2 regions of the Micromonospora sp. NPDC049900 genome follow, and region 1 is predicted to be linked to the other one. Evidence: predicted binding sites of a transcription regulator. Region 1 holds the regulator's gene; the other holds the start of a gene.
What was found. Region 1 encodes HspR, which represses chaperone genes until heat shock. Its sites were predicted from a motif close to TTGAGTNNNNNNNACTCAA; they were not measured.

Region 2: a site for HspR is predicted at 5,087-5,105, ahead of lon (endopeptidase La). Genes of this name have one in related genera too.

What each region holds. Positions count from the first base shown of each region.
Region 1 covers NZ_JBITKM010000010.1:182,478-189,487, forward strand. Annotated here, with positions in the region: gene dnaK (molecular chaperone DnaK) at 1-321, shown strand, start outside; gene grpE (nucleotide exchange factor GrpE) at 370-1,131, shown strand; gene dnaJ (molecular chaperone DnaJ) at 1,217-2,395, shown strand; gene ACIBMZ_RS21925 (heat shock protein transcriptional repressor HspR) at 2,424-2,861, shown strand; gene ACIBMZ_RS21930 (hypothetical protein) at 3,020-3,292, shown strand; gene ACIBMZ_RS21935 (hypothetical protein) at 3,567-3,995, opposite strand; gene ACIBMZ_RS21940 (cation:proton antiporter) at 4,183-5,391, opposite strand; gene ACIBMZ_RS21945 (hypothetical protein) at 5,399-5,551, opposite strand; gene ACIBMZ_RS21950 (hypothetical protein) at 5,583-6,698, shown strand; gene ACIBMZ_RS21955 (winged helix-turn-helix domain-containing protein) at 6,705-6,947, opposite strand.
Region 2 covers NZ_JBITKM010000007.1:127,267-134,276, reverse strand. Annotated here, with positions in the region: gene ACIBMZ_RS17910 (FKBP-type peptidyl-prolyl cis-trans isomerase) at 1-170, opposite strand, end outside; gene ACIBMZ_RS17905 (hypothetical protein) at 386-955, opposite strand; gene ACIBMZ_RS17900 (helical backbone metal receptor) at 1,198-1,923, opposite strand; gene ACIBMZ_RS17895 (hypothetical protein) at 2,002-2,910, shown strand; gene ACIBMZ_RS17890 (hypothetical protein) at 3,178-4,443, shown strand; gene ACIBMZ_RS17885 (Lsr2 family protein) at 4,517-4,861, opposite strand; gene lon (endopeptidase La) at 5,129-7,010, shown strand, end outside.

The DNA of each region.
Region 1 (7,010 bases):
CTCGCCGAGAACGGCGACAAGCTGCCCGCCGAGAACCGCGACAAGCTGAACGAGGCCCTCGGTGAGCTGCGCGGCGCGCTCGGCGGCAGCGACATCGATAAGATCAAGTCGGCGCACGAGCGGCTGGCGCAGGTCTCGCAGGAGGCGGGCTCGCTGCTCTACGCGCAGCAGGCCGAGCAGGCCCCGGGTGGCGAGCCGGGCGGCGCGGCCGGTGCTGCCGGTGCCGGTGCGGCCGGTGCCACCGGCGGTCCGGCCGGCGGTGCGCGGCCCGGCCAGGACGATGTGGTCGACGCGGAGATCGTGGACGAGGACAAGAAGTGACGGTCCTGGTCGAGGCGATCTGCACGGGCAGAGGGATGAGGTAGTCGTATGACGGAGAAGCCACGAGCCGCTGACCCGGGCGACACCGGGTCGGCGCCGGGTGGCTCGGCGTCCGAGCCGACCGCCGGCGAGACGCCGCGCGTCGTCATCCGCAACAACCGCAAGATCAACCAGACCCGCGAGCCGGAGGGGGCGGCGGCTGACGCCGGCTCCGACGTGTCGGCCGAGGGGCTGGTCGAGGACGCCGAGGTCGTGGTCGACGCGATCGAGGTCGAGGCCGAGGCGCTGAGCGAACCGACCACCGAGGGCCCGCCCGTGGTGGACTCCCCGGCCAAGCCGGTCGGGGAGCCGTCCGAGACGGCCGGTCGCGGGCTCGGTGCGGAGGTGGAGGCGCTCCGCGCCGACCTGGAGGAGCGCACTCGGGACCTGCAACGGGTCACCGCCGAGTACGCCAACTACCGCAAGCGGGTCGAGCGGGACCGCGGTCTGGTCACCGAGCAGGCGACCGGCTCGGTGCTGGCCGCGCTGCTGCCGATCCTGGACGACCTGGACCGGGCCCGGGAACACGGTGACCTGGTCGGTCCGTTCGGTTCGGTGGCCGAGCAACTCACCACCGCGCTGGGCAAGTTCGGGCTGACCCCGTTCGGCGAGCAGGGCGACCCGTTCGACCCGACGCTGCACGAGGCCGTGGCGCACCAGACCTCGGCCGACGTCACCGAGCCCACCTGCGTGCAGGTGATGCGTCGGGGCTACCAGATCGGTGAGCGGCTGTTGCGGCCCGCGATGGTCGCGGTCGCCGACCCGGAATAGTGCACGACGGTGACCGGGCCGTTCCACCCGCCGAACTCCGGCGGGCGGGACGGCCCGGAGCCGGAGGTGGGGAGGAGGTGGACGGTTGAGTTCCAAGGACTGGATCGAGAAGGACTACTACGCGGTCCTGGGCGTGGCGAAGACCGCCTCCGCTGACGAGATCAAGAAGGTGTACCGGAAACTCGCCCGGGAGTCGCACCCGGACCACAACCCGGGCGACCCCAAGGCCGAGGAGCGCTTCAAGTCGGTCTCCGAGGCGTACGCGGTGCTCGGTGACGACGCCAAGCGCCGCGAGTACGACGAGATGCGCTCGCTGTTCGGCTCGGGCGCGTTCCGGCGCGGCGCCCGCCCGGGTGGCCAACCCGGTGGCATGCCGTTCGACGTCTCCGACCTGTTCGGCAGCGCGCAGTCGGCCGGTGGTGGCCGGTTCGCCGGGGGCGGCATCTCGGACCTGTTCAGCTCGATCTTTTCGGGCGGCGCGGGTGGTGGAGGTGCCACCGGTCCGGCCCGGGGTCGCGACATCGAGACCGAGGTGGCGCTCGACTTCGACGACGCCGTACGCGGGGTGACCCTGCCGCTGACGCTGCGGGCACCCGGGGTTTGCGACACCTGCCACGGCAACGGTGCGAAGCCGGGCACGGTGCCGAGGACCTGCCCGGTCTGCCACGGTGCCGGGGTGACCCACCGGAACCAGGGTTCGTTCAGCCTCGCCGAGCCCTGCCGCAACTGCCAGAGCGCCGGGACCGTGGTCGACGAGAAGTGCCCCGAGTGCCAGGGCACGGGCGGGGTGACCAAGGCCCGTACGCTCAACGTCCGTTTCCCGGCCGGGGTGGCCGACGGGCAGCGGATCCGACTGGCGGGCCGGGGCGAGCCGGGCGAGCGTGGCGGCCCGGCGGGTGACCTGTTCGTGCACGTCAAGGTGCGGCCGGACGACCTGTTCGGGCGCTCCGGCGACGACCTCACGCTGACCGTGCCGATCACCTTCGCCGAGGCGGTGCTCGGCACCGATCTGCGGGTGCCGACGCTCGACGGCGCGGTGACCCTGCGGGTGCCGGCGGGTACGCCGAGCGGGCGGATCCTGCGGGCCCGGGGCAAGGGTGTGAGCCGTCGGGACGGCCAGACCGGGGACCTGCTCGTCACGCTCGACGTGGTGGTGCCGGCCCGGGTCTCCGACGAGGCACGCGCGGCCCTGGAGACGTTCGCCGCGCAGACCTCGCCGGCGGCGCGGGAACATCTCGACGCGCGGGTGCGTCGGAGCGGATGATCGGTGAACCGGTGCGGAGGTGAACGGGATGGACGGATTCGTCGGTTCGGATGACCCCACCTACGAGGCCAAGGTGCTGATGATCTCGGTCGCGGCGCGGATGGCGGGGATGCACCCGCAGACGTTGCGGCAGTACGACCGGCTGGGCCTGGTGCAGGCCGGCCGGGCGGCCGGGGGCGGTCGCCGCTACAGCGTGCGGGACGTGGTCCTGCTGCGCGAGGTGCAGCGGCTCAGCCAGGACGACGGCGTGAACCTGGCCGGGATCAAGCGGATCATCGGCTTGGAGCGGCTGTTCGAGCAGGCACAGCAGCGGGTCGCCCAGTTGGAGGCCGAGCTGGAGGCCGCGTACCGCCGGATCGCCGAGCTGGAGTCGCTGGCCCGCTTCCCCGGGCGTGACCTGGTGCCGACCAACCAGACCTCGACGGCGCTGGTGGTCTGGCGTCCCCGACGCAGCCCCGGCCGCTGACGATCGATCCGGCCCCGGTGCGGTGAAGACCGCGCCGGGGCCGTCTCGTGTCCGCAGGCCGGACCTGCCGAATCCACCCCGTCCCGCGCCCGTCTCCGCTACCCTGAAAATCAGGTTCAAACAACTCAATTCGGACTTCTACGCTGGCGGGGGGAGCCATGACGGACGCGGCGAAGAAGGTGGCCGAACAGGCGGAACGTCGGCTCGACCGGTTGTCCGAGAACGTCCAACGGAGGTTCGACCGGATCACCAAGGGGCGCTTCGCCGACCAGATCCGCAGCGGCCGGTTCAGTGGCCAGGGGGCCCGATCCTCCGGCCCGGCCCCGTCGGACGGCCGGTCCGCCGGCCCGGGTCAGGGTCGAGCCGGTCACGGCGCCGGCCGGGTACGGACCGACCAGCACCGCCGGGAACACGGCGGCCAACCCCGCTGAGGATCAACAAGACGTACGGGCCGGGAGCCACGGGGGTTCCCGGCCCGTCCCCGTCCCACCGCACGTAACGGCACTTCGCCTACCGCAAGCGGCACCCCCGCCCGGCCCCCCGACAGACGTCAACCCTCCCGAGGCCGGCAGGCGACGACACGTCCGCCAGTCAGGTGTGGCCCTACCGTGCCCGGCGCAGGGATCAAGCCTGACCGCCCGGAGCCGGGCACGGTAGGGCCACACCCCCACAGCAACGGTAGGGCCACACCCCCCACAGCAAGCGCTAAAGCCGCCGCCCCTCGCGCACCAACCCACCCTCGCACCACTCGCGATACACGAACAGCTCCGGCCGGGACAGCAGCACCCGGCTGTTGTGCGCCCAGGTGCGCATCATCTCGTCGCCGTTGCGCTCGGCCTGGTCGACCAGTTTGCGGAAGCGTCGCTTCGGGTGGGCCCGGAAGTTCGTCCGGATCCCGTCGGCGGCGTAGATGTAGAGGCAGTGCAGCGCGAACCTGCGGGCCGGGCAGTGCGCGTCCATCGCCAGGTCGAACAACGTCATGATCAGGCGGTCGCCGGAGACGAGCAGGTCCCAGTCGGGTGGCATGGACGTCAACGGCACCGAGTCGGGCTGGTACGCCCACGATCGCAACTCCGCCGGACTCGGGTCGACGGGGTTGGCGAAGCCGTGGAACGTTGATTCCTGCACGCTCACCGGCCAACCTTCTACTCGCGTCGGCGCCGAGGCGTCCGCCCCCCGCGAACCCCGGCTGCTGGGGCGAAACGGTAACGCGGTACCCGTGAGTACGGGTAGCCCCTACGGAAAGCAATTCGGCATCGGTTGCCTGGCCGGGGTGGCCCGGACGGCCGACGATCACTTTCAGTCAGGTCATGGTCACCGCTCATGGTCTATCCGGGGTTGCCGCCCCGGCTGCCTGCGCTGCCGCCCGTCGCCGCGACCAGCGCTTGAACCAGACGGCATCGGGCAGTCGGGCCAGCATGGGCCCGGTCACCACCGTGATCAATACGTACGTGGCGGCCAAAGCGGCCAGTTTCGGCGAAACGCTGCCGGCGCTCACCGCGAGGCCGGCGATGACGATGGAGAACTCCCCTCGCGGCACCAGGGTCAACCCGGCCCGCCACCGTCCCGGTTCGGTGATGCCGACCCGCCTCGCGGCCAGGTAGCCGGTCGACGTCTTGGTGGCGATGGTGACCAGCGCGAGCAGTACCGCGGGCAGCAGCACCGGTGGGATGTGCCGAGGGTCGGTGGCGAGCCCGAAGAAGACGAAGAAGACGGCGGCGAAGAGGTCCCGCAGGGGCGTCAGCAGTTCGGTGGCGTGGTGGGCCACCGGCCCGGAGAGCGCGATGCCGACCAGGAAGGCACCGACCGCCGCCGACACCTGGAGTTTCGCGGCGACCCCGGCGACCAGCAGGGTCAGGCCGAGCACGCCCAGCAGCAGCGACTCGGGGTGGTCGACGGACATGGCCCGGGAGACGAGATCCCCGTATCGGAGCGCCACCACCAGCACGACGACCACCGTCAGGACGGCGACGCCGAGCGCGACCCCACCCTTGACCAGCCCGACCCCGGCCAGCAACGCGGTCACCAGTGGCAGATAGAACGCCATCGCGAGATCCTCGACCACCAGCACCGACAGGACCACCGGCGTCTCCCGGTTGCCGAGGCGGCCCAGGTCGGACAGGATCTTGGCGATCACGCCGGAGGACGAGATCCAGGTGATCCCGCCGAGCACCACCGCCGCCACCCAGCCCCAGCCGAGCAGCAGCGCGAACGCCGCACCCGGCAGCGCGTTGAGCACCGCGTCGAGCGCCCCGGCCGGTGCGGCCGACCGCAGGTTGCCGACCAGCTCGTCGGCCGAGTACTCCAGGCCGAGCATCAGCAGTAGCAGGATCACGCCGATCTCCGCGCCGATCGCGAAGAACTCCTCGCTGGCGTGCAACTCCAGCACGCCGCCGTGGCCGAGGACCAGACCGGCCAGCAGGTAGAGCGGAATCGGCGACAGCCCGATCCGCCGGCCGAGCCGACCGAGCAGCCCGAGCAGGAACAGCAGCGCGCCGACCTGGATCAGCAGGTTGGTGAAGTCGTGCATCCGAGGCTCAGGCGGCCGGTGCGCGTACGGCGGGCGACCGGGACGCGCCGAGGACGTCCCTGCGGCGGGAGGGTGCCCCCAACGGGCGGCCGAATTCCGTCATCATGTCGTGGCGTACGCCGGTGCTCGGTTGAGCGGTCTGTTCGACGCGTGCTCGCACGGGCTCAGGCTACTCTCGCGACGGAGGCCGCATGACCGCCCGACGAACTCGTTGCCTGGCCGTTCTCCCGGTGTTCACGCTGCTGGCGGGATGCTCGATCGGGGACATCCGGCGCAGCGCCCCAGCCCCCGAACCCTCGCAGGTCACCCCCGCTCCGGCGCGGGTCGCGGAGACTCGCACCACCCGTCTGGCCGTCCCGCAGCGGTACGCCCAGCCGGTCATCGAGTTCGTCGACGCCGAGAACGGATACGCCCTCTTCGCCTCCTGCGACGACCAGACGCCCGGTCGGGACTGCCCGGCCCTGCTCTGGTCGACCCGCGACGGCGGCCGGTCCTGGCAGCAACTGCGCCACCCGCAGCCGGACACCACCCAGCAGCGGGACGGCGACGTCCGGCAGCTCTACACCGCCGAAGGCATCCTGGCCCTGTACGCCCCGAAGGTCGGGTGGTGGACGTCCACCGATCGCGGAGACACCTTCCGGCACACCCCCGGTGAGGCCCCGCCCCGGGAGTGGCAGGCGGCCCAGGGTCGCTTCCAGCTCATCGAGAGCTCGGGAAAGGTCGGCCGCTGGACGGGACGCACACTCCGCCCGCTGCCTGTCCAGCCGAAGCTGCCGGTGGTGCAATCGGTGGTGGAGACTGACTGGCAGTTCAACAGGAAGGAAAACTCAGGGCCGTTGGTGGCCGCCGGAGCCGACGATGACGGCCGGCCGTACGCGGCGATCTCCATCGACGAGGGACGGAGTTGGCGGCCGACCTCGGTGGAGTTCGACGGTGCAGTGGGTGTGCTCCGGGTGGTGCGCGTACAGAGTGCTCTGTGGCTGGTCGGCGAGCGGCCCGATCGCATCGGGTTTCCGGCATTGTGGCGGCATGGTCCCGCCTGGGAGAAGGTGTCTGCCGAGGGGTGCCCGGAGACGGGACAGGCCGTCCCGCTGAGTGACGGAGTGGTGGCGGTGCTCAGCCCGCGAGGTGCGGGCGCGCTGGTCGGCGGCCAGTACGTCGATCTGCCCTGGCCGCTGACCGACGAACATCACCTGCGGATGCTGCCCGACGGCACGGCCTTCGCCACAGGGCCGGAGGGCGTCCTGCTCGGCACGGGCTTCATCGGCGACCACGTCTGGACTGCGGTGACCATCGAGACGGAGTGACCGGCGTCAGGAAACGCTCGGGTCCTGCTCGGATGGCTTGCGGACGTACGTGCCCTTGCCCTGGTGGCCTTCGATCAGGCCCTCGGCCTGCAGAATCAGGAGGGCGGACCGCACTGGTTCTGCCGAGACGCCGTAGTGCGCGGTCATCTCACGCAGGGACGGCAACTTGGCTCCGGGCGAGTAGTCCCCAGAGCGGATCTTGTCTCGGATGTCCTGTGCGATGCGCTGGCGGTCGGAAACTCGGGGCATGGCAGCAACTCCTGGTAGGCGCCGATCCCTCCAAGGGCATCCCGTCCCAGGACCTACTGTTTG
Region 2 (7,010 bases), on a different contig from region 1:
GCGTCGAACTCGGCTCCGGTGGAGTGCGACACCCCGACGTAGTGGACGCGGGCGACCTGGCCGGGCTGGGCCTCGGGGCCGTCGCCCACGGTGATGTCCTCGATCACGAGGTCGGCGGGCGGGGCACCCTCGATCGGACCGATCTCGGGCTTGCTCGCTGCCTGGTTCATGCGGATTCTCCTGTGACGTCGGTTCTGGTCAGCACAATCCTGCCGGATGCTACGCCAGCGATGCCCGTCGCACGCCGCACGACGGTCCGGGACGGCCGGAGCGCTCACGACGGCCAGGGGCGGGAGCGCACACGAGACGGAGCGGGACGGAGCGCACACGACGGCGGGCGGCACCCGCAGGGGGCCGCCCGCCGTGTGGGGAGGGAGGTGACAGGTCAGCGGAGCCAGGCGAGGCGCTTCACGATCGGCAGCCGGGCCCAGGTGCGGCCGAGGCCCCAGGTGTCACCGGCGTCGGTCACCGCGAGCAGCGCCAGCACCCCGGCGTAGACGAGGTGGTCGTCCATGAAGGGGTTGTTCGCGGGCGGCAGGGCCGCGGTCCACATCAGCACCAGCAGCAGACCACCGGCGGCGGCGGCGACGCGGATCCCGATGCCGAGGATCAGGGCGGTGCCGATCGCGGCCAGACCGAGCATGAATAGCCAGTCGGCCCAGGCCGCGCCGGCGATGCTCTGGTAGAAGCCCTCGAACGGCCCGGTGACGCCGAAGCTGAGGAATCCCTTGGTGGGGCTGCCGCCGTTGATCCAGGCGTTCTCGCCCTCGGTGGCGAACCCCAGGCCGAACAGCTTGTCCAGGAACGCCCAGAGGAAGATCCAGCCCAGCGCCAGGCGCAGCCCGGCGAGCAGGTAGCGGGTGGCCCGCTTCCGGTTGACCTGCTCCCGTACGGTCTCGGCCCCCGGGGCCTTGGCGGCGGTGTTCCGCTGGATCATCGCGGTCATGATGTCCACGTCCCTTCTCTGCTTCGCACCGCTGTCCCGGTGACACCTTCATTGGACGCCGGTGGGGCCGGGTGCGGTCAGGGCCGACCGGGCCCGGACCGGGCGGGACCTTCGACCCCTTCCGGCCCGGGCCGTCGGACCGGGTGGGAGACGGGCGTACGTCGTCGGAGCGGCGCCGGGGCCGGGGCGCTGAGTGCCTGGCCGGGCCGGCGCGCCCGGGTGTGCCGCGCTGTCCGGGCGCGGGGTGGCGGTCAGCCGACGGTGACCGGGTTCGCCAGTTGCCCGGCCAGCACCGACGGGGCCTCGGCCAGCGAGGGGCCGTACCAGGTCAGGTGCCGTCCGGAGAGCAGCGCGCACGGTACGCCCGGAAACGCCTCCGGCCCGTCGTCGGCGGTGAACCGGTACGGCTCGTCCGGCAGCACGACCAGGTCGGGTGCGGTGGCGCGCAGCTCGTCCACCGTCGGACGCGGATACCGTTCCGGCTGCCCGGCGTAGAGGTTGGACACGCCCAGCCGACGGAGTACGTCACCGGCGAAGGTGTCGGCGCCGAGCACCACCCAGGGCCGCCGCCAGACCGGCACCACCGCGCGGTGCCGCACCGACGGAGTCGGAAGGTCGGCCCAGGCCCGTCGTGCCGTCGTCAGCCACTCGGGTTCCGCCGCCGCGCCCAGGTCCCGCAGCAGGTCGGCCAACTCGGTCAGGGCGGAGTCCACGGTGCGCGGGTAGGTGACCCGGACCGGCACCCCGGCGGCGGCCAGCACGTCGGCGTCCTCGCGCCGGTTCTCCTCGACGTTGAGCAGCACCAGGTCCGGCCGCAACGCGCGGACCCGATCCAGGTCGGGGTACTTGCTGCCGCCCACCCGGGGCACGTCCAGGTCGGCCGGGGCGGTGCACCAGTCGGTGGCCCCGACCAGCAGGCCGGGCAGGGTCACCGCCACCGCCTCGGTCAGCGAGGGCACCAGGGACACCACCCGCACGCGTCCGCCTCCTCGCCTCCGGCGCGGTCGGTCACCGTCGTGGCGGTCACCGAGGGCCTACCGGGGGAGCCGCCCGGCATGATCGTCATCCTAGACTCGGTCGGTCGGCGGCAGGATTGGGTGGATACGACGATGACCGGTGGCGACGCGTGGCTGTCGACGATTCCGGCCGGTGGGCGTACGCCCGTGCTGGCCCGCGCGGGGCAGCGGGTGCACGCCGGCCCGCGTCTGGGTGAGGTGATCCGGCGTCGTCCGCCGGGGCTCACCGGCAACCAGTGGAACACCGCCGCCCGGGTGGTGCTCGATCACGTGGTCTGCGCGGACGACACCGGCCTGCCGCAGTTCGCGGTCGAGTTCCGTCAGCCGACGCCGGATGCCCCCGCCCGACGGGTGGACCGGATCGTCGAGGCGGTCACCGCCAGCGTCGGCCTGCCGCTGCTGCGCATCGGCTCGGCCACCCTGCGCGCCGCCGACCACGGCCCGCGCATCGTCGGGTACGTGATCGACGCCCGCCGGTACGCCGACGGGGCCGTCGTGTCGGACGTACCCGCCGTCGGATACCGCGACATCGTCGGCCGGCTGCCGGACGGGCGCACCGGCGCGGTCAACGACCTCGGCGCGCTCGCCCGGACCGAGGCGGTCGAGGCGTACGTGGCGCGGCGACTCGCCGATCCGATCCTGCGCGGACTGCACGTGCGCTGGGCCGACGGCCCGGTCGAGGGGTGGAGCTGGGTCGAGGTGCGCCCCGGCGAGTTTCTGGTGGAACGGGTCGTCCTGCGGACGTACCGATTCTCCTGTGGTGTCGATCCGGCGCGACTGGCCGAGGATCTGGCCGCGCTCGCTGTCGGTGAGCGCCTGCGCACCCTGGATACGGAAACTCCCGTCCTGACCGGACGGGCCGATCTGCTCGACGACATCCGGCGACTCGGGCAGCGCCGCGACGAACTCGTGGACGGTTTCGCCTACGACCACCTGCACCAGGTCTGACCTGCCCCGAAGCCGTACGGTCGGGGCCGTCGAAAAAAAGTCCACCTTCTTTTGAACTCCCGCCACGGCGGGGCCGTACCTCACCGGGAATGGACAGGATCTCCCCAACCCGCGCCGGGCGGCGCGGGAGACGGTGCGGAAAGGGCATCGTCGTCTGTCGACGTGCCACCGGTGCGTTCGAACGGCCTCCGTCGAGCGCGCCACCACGATTCCGTTCGGTCCGTCGAGTCACGCGTCAGGTACCGGATCGAGAAGGAGAGCAATTCGATGCGCAGGTCCACCCGGTCACGCAGACCATCAGGTAACACGCGGACCAAACGACTTCTGGCCGTTGGTGCCACGCTCGCCGTCTTCGGTGGCGTGGTCGCCGTTACCCAGATCTCGTCGGCCGGTGACCGACGGCCGAACAAGCAGCAGACCCGCCCGATCTCGGCAGAGTGTGTGGAGCCCAGCCCGGGTGCGACCGCGCCGACCGCCCGTGGCGCCACCACCACCCGTACCTTCCAGAACGGTCGGTGGGTGACCAACCACTGGGGTGACGGGCAGCAGTCCGTCGAGGAGTGCCAGGAGACCCGCAGCGGTAACGGTGGCGCGACCACCGGTGCCTTCGCCGTGGCCTGTCCCGACGTGGTCAGCCGCCTGCCGCAGGTGCCCGACCGCGCCCGCGCCGAAGTGGACCGCAACCTGGCCCTGCTGCAGACCCAGATCACCGAGGCCGACCAGCGCCTGGCCGCCGAGGGCAACAAGGGACAGGCGTTCATCCGCAACGCGATCCTCGACCCGCTGGCCAGCAAGCGGCGGGCCACGCTCGACCGGATCACCATCGCCATCGACCGCTTCGGCCCCCGGCCGCGTGGCCTCGCCGGTCTGGCCGCCTGCCAGGTGCAGCCGGTGAACAACAACAACGGTGGGAACAACGGCGGCAACAACCCCAACAACGGCGGGGGCAACAACAACGGCGGCAACAACGGCGGGGGCAACAACAACGGCCTCGACGTGCTGGCCAACAACTGCAACAACAGCCAGCTCCAGCCGCACGACGGCTTCCAGAACGGCAACCGCTGCATCAGCACCGCCTTCGGTGAGGTCGGCGCCGCGGCGAACAACCCGTCGCTGCTGATCACCGAGTTCCCGCAGCAGATCAACCGCAACGAGGGCTTCTCGCTGCGGGTCAGCACCCGCAACCTGGTCCGGGACCGCTTCCTCCCGGCCGGTCAGGGTGGCTACTACCTGGAGAGCTCGCTGCTCAACGGTGAGGGTCTGACCCGTGGTCACTTCCACACCGCGTGCCGGATGCTGAACAACACCGACGAGGCGCCGGCAGCCGATCCGGTCCCGGCCTTCTTCGTGGCCACCGAGGACGGCGGCGGCGGTCGCCAGCCGGACAGCGTGGTCATCCAGATCCCGGGTCTGCCGGACTCCGGCACCGCGCAGTGCGCGGTCTGGGCCGGTGACGGTTCGCACCGCATCCCGATGTCGGAGCGGGCCAACCAGACCCCCGCCTTCGACGCGGTGCGGATCCAGGTCAACTGACCCGAAACGACACGCGGGCCGTCCGGAACCAGGTTCCGGACGGCCCGCGGCGTTTGTGTGGCGGGGCTGCTGTTCAGCGGTTCTTGTACGCCTCGACCACCTCGACCGGGATACGACCCCGCTCGGAAATCTTGTAGCCGTTGCTGACCGCCCATTCCCGGATCGCGCGGTTCTGCTCGCGGTTCATTCCGGGTGCCGCAGCGGTGACGCGACGCGGTCCGCGACCGGTGTCGGCGCTGCCGCGTCCGAGCCGCCGACCCGCATTGATAAACGGATCCAGCGCCTTGCGCAGGACTCCCGCGTTCTCGTCGGAGACGTCGATGGTGTAGCTCACGCCATCCAGGCTGAACTCGACCGTGCGATCGGCCTTTCCGCCGTCGAGGTCGTCAGTCAGCACCGTGATTACTTTTCTCGCCATCGTCGATTACTCCCTGTGTCTGGCGGGGTGTGGTCAAAGTTTGACTCATCGCCCGGCAATTGCGCAACAAAAGCCCCTCCTTACCGGCTCTCGCGTTTTGCGCCGCGCGTAAATCCCGATTACCCGGCGTTCCCGCCGTCGGTACGGATGTGTCGGCGGCGCATCCGGCCAAGGGGGCGTTCGTGTGCTGGGTCACACCGTGGAACAACGACGACCCGCCTCGACTTGAGTCAGACACGCTCAACTCAATGCGATAGCAGGTGTTCGATGGCAACTCTTCCGGTACTTCCACTGACCGACGCGGTACTGCTGCCCGGCATGGTCATCCCGGTGACCCTCGACCCGACCACCCAGGCCGCGGTCGACGCGGCCCGCACCACCGGCGACCGCAGGCTGCTCGCCGTGCCCCGCCTCGACGGCGAGTACGGCTCCGTCGGCGCGGTCGCCACCATCGAGAAGGTCGGCCGGCTGCCCAGCGGCGAGCCCGCCGCCGTCGTCCGTGGCCTCGCCCGCGCCCGCATCGGCTCCGGGGTGCCCGGGCCCGGCGCGGCCCTCTGGGTCGAGGCGACCGAGATCGACGAGCCCGCCCCGGCCGGCCGGGCACGGGAACTGGCCCGCGAGTACCGCGCCCTGGTGACCTCCGTGCTCCAGCAGCGCGGCGCATGGCAGGTCATCGACGCGATGGAACGGATGACCGACCTCTCCGAGCTGGCCGACTCGGCGGGCTACGCACCCTGGCTCACCCTGGCGCAGAAGACCGAACTGCTCGCCGCGCCGGACGTCACCGCCCGGCTGGAACTGCTCGTCGGCTGGGTCAAGGACCACCTCGCCGAGCAGGAGGTCACCGAGCAGATCAACTCCGACGTCCGCGAGGGGTTGGAGAAGACGCAGCGGGAGTTCCTGCTGCGCCAGCAACTCGCCGCGATCCGCAAGGAACTCGGCGAGGACGCCCCGGACGGCTCCGCCGACTACCGGTCCCGCGTCGAGTCCGCCGACCTGCCCGAGAAGGTACGCGAGGCGGCACTGCGCGAGGTCGGCAAGCTGGAGCGGGCCAGTGACGCCTCCCCGGAGGCGGGCTGGATCCGTACCTGGCTCGACACGGTGCTGGAGATGCCGTGGAGCACGCGTACCGAGGACAACACCGACCTGGCGGCGGCGCGGGCCGTGCTCGACGCCGACCACGCCGGGCTGGCCGACGTGAAGGACCGCATCCTGGAGTACCTGGCGGTGCGCAACCGGCGGGCCGACCGCAACCTCGGTGTGGTCGGCGGTCGCGGCTCCGGCGCGGTGCTGGCCCTGGCGGGTCCGCCCGGAGTCGGCAAGACCAGCCTCGGCGAGTCCGTCGCCCGGGCGCTCGGCCGCAGGTTCGTCCGGGTCTCCCTGGGCGGTGTCCGCGACGAGGCCGAGATCCGGGGCCACCGGCGCACCTACGTCGGCGCGCTGCCCGGACGGATCGTGCGGGCGCTGCGCGAGGCCGGCTCGATGAACCCGGTGGTGCTGCTCGACGAGGTCGACAAGCTTTCCGTCGGGTACGCCGGCGACCCGGCCGCCGCCCTGCTGGAGGTGCTCGACCCCGCCCAGAACCACACCTTCCGGGACCACTACCTGGAGGTCGACCTCGACCTGTCCGACGTGCTGTTCCTCGCCACCGCCAACGTGGTGGAGGCGATCCCCGGCCCCCTGCTGGACCGGATGGAACTGGTCACGCTGGACGGCTACACCGAGGACGAGAAGGTGGCCATCGCCCGGGACCACCTGCTGCCCCGGCAGCGGGAACGGGCCGGGCTGACCGCCGACGAGGTCGACGTCGACGCACCGGCGCTGGCCAAGATCGCGGGGGAGTACACCCGGGAGGCCGGCGTACGGCAACTGGAACGGGCGCTGGCGAAGGTCATGCGCAAGGTCGCGGTGGCGCTCACCGACGACCCGACGCCGGTCCGCGTCGGTGCCGACGACCTGACCCGCTACCTCGGGCGGCCCAAGCACACGCCGGAGTCGGCGGAGCGGACGGCGGTGCCCGGCGTGGCCACCGGCCTGGCGGTCACCGGAGCCGGCGGCGACGTGCTGTTCATCGAGGCGACCAGCATGGACGGCGAACCGGGGCTGACCCTGACCGGCCAACTCGGCGACGTGATGAAGGAGTCGGCGC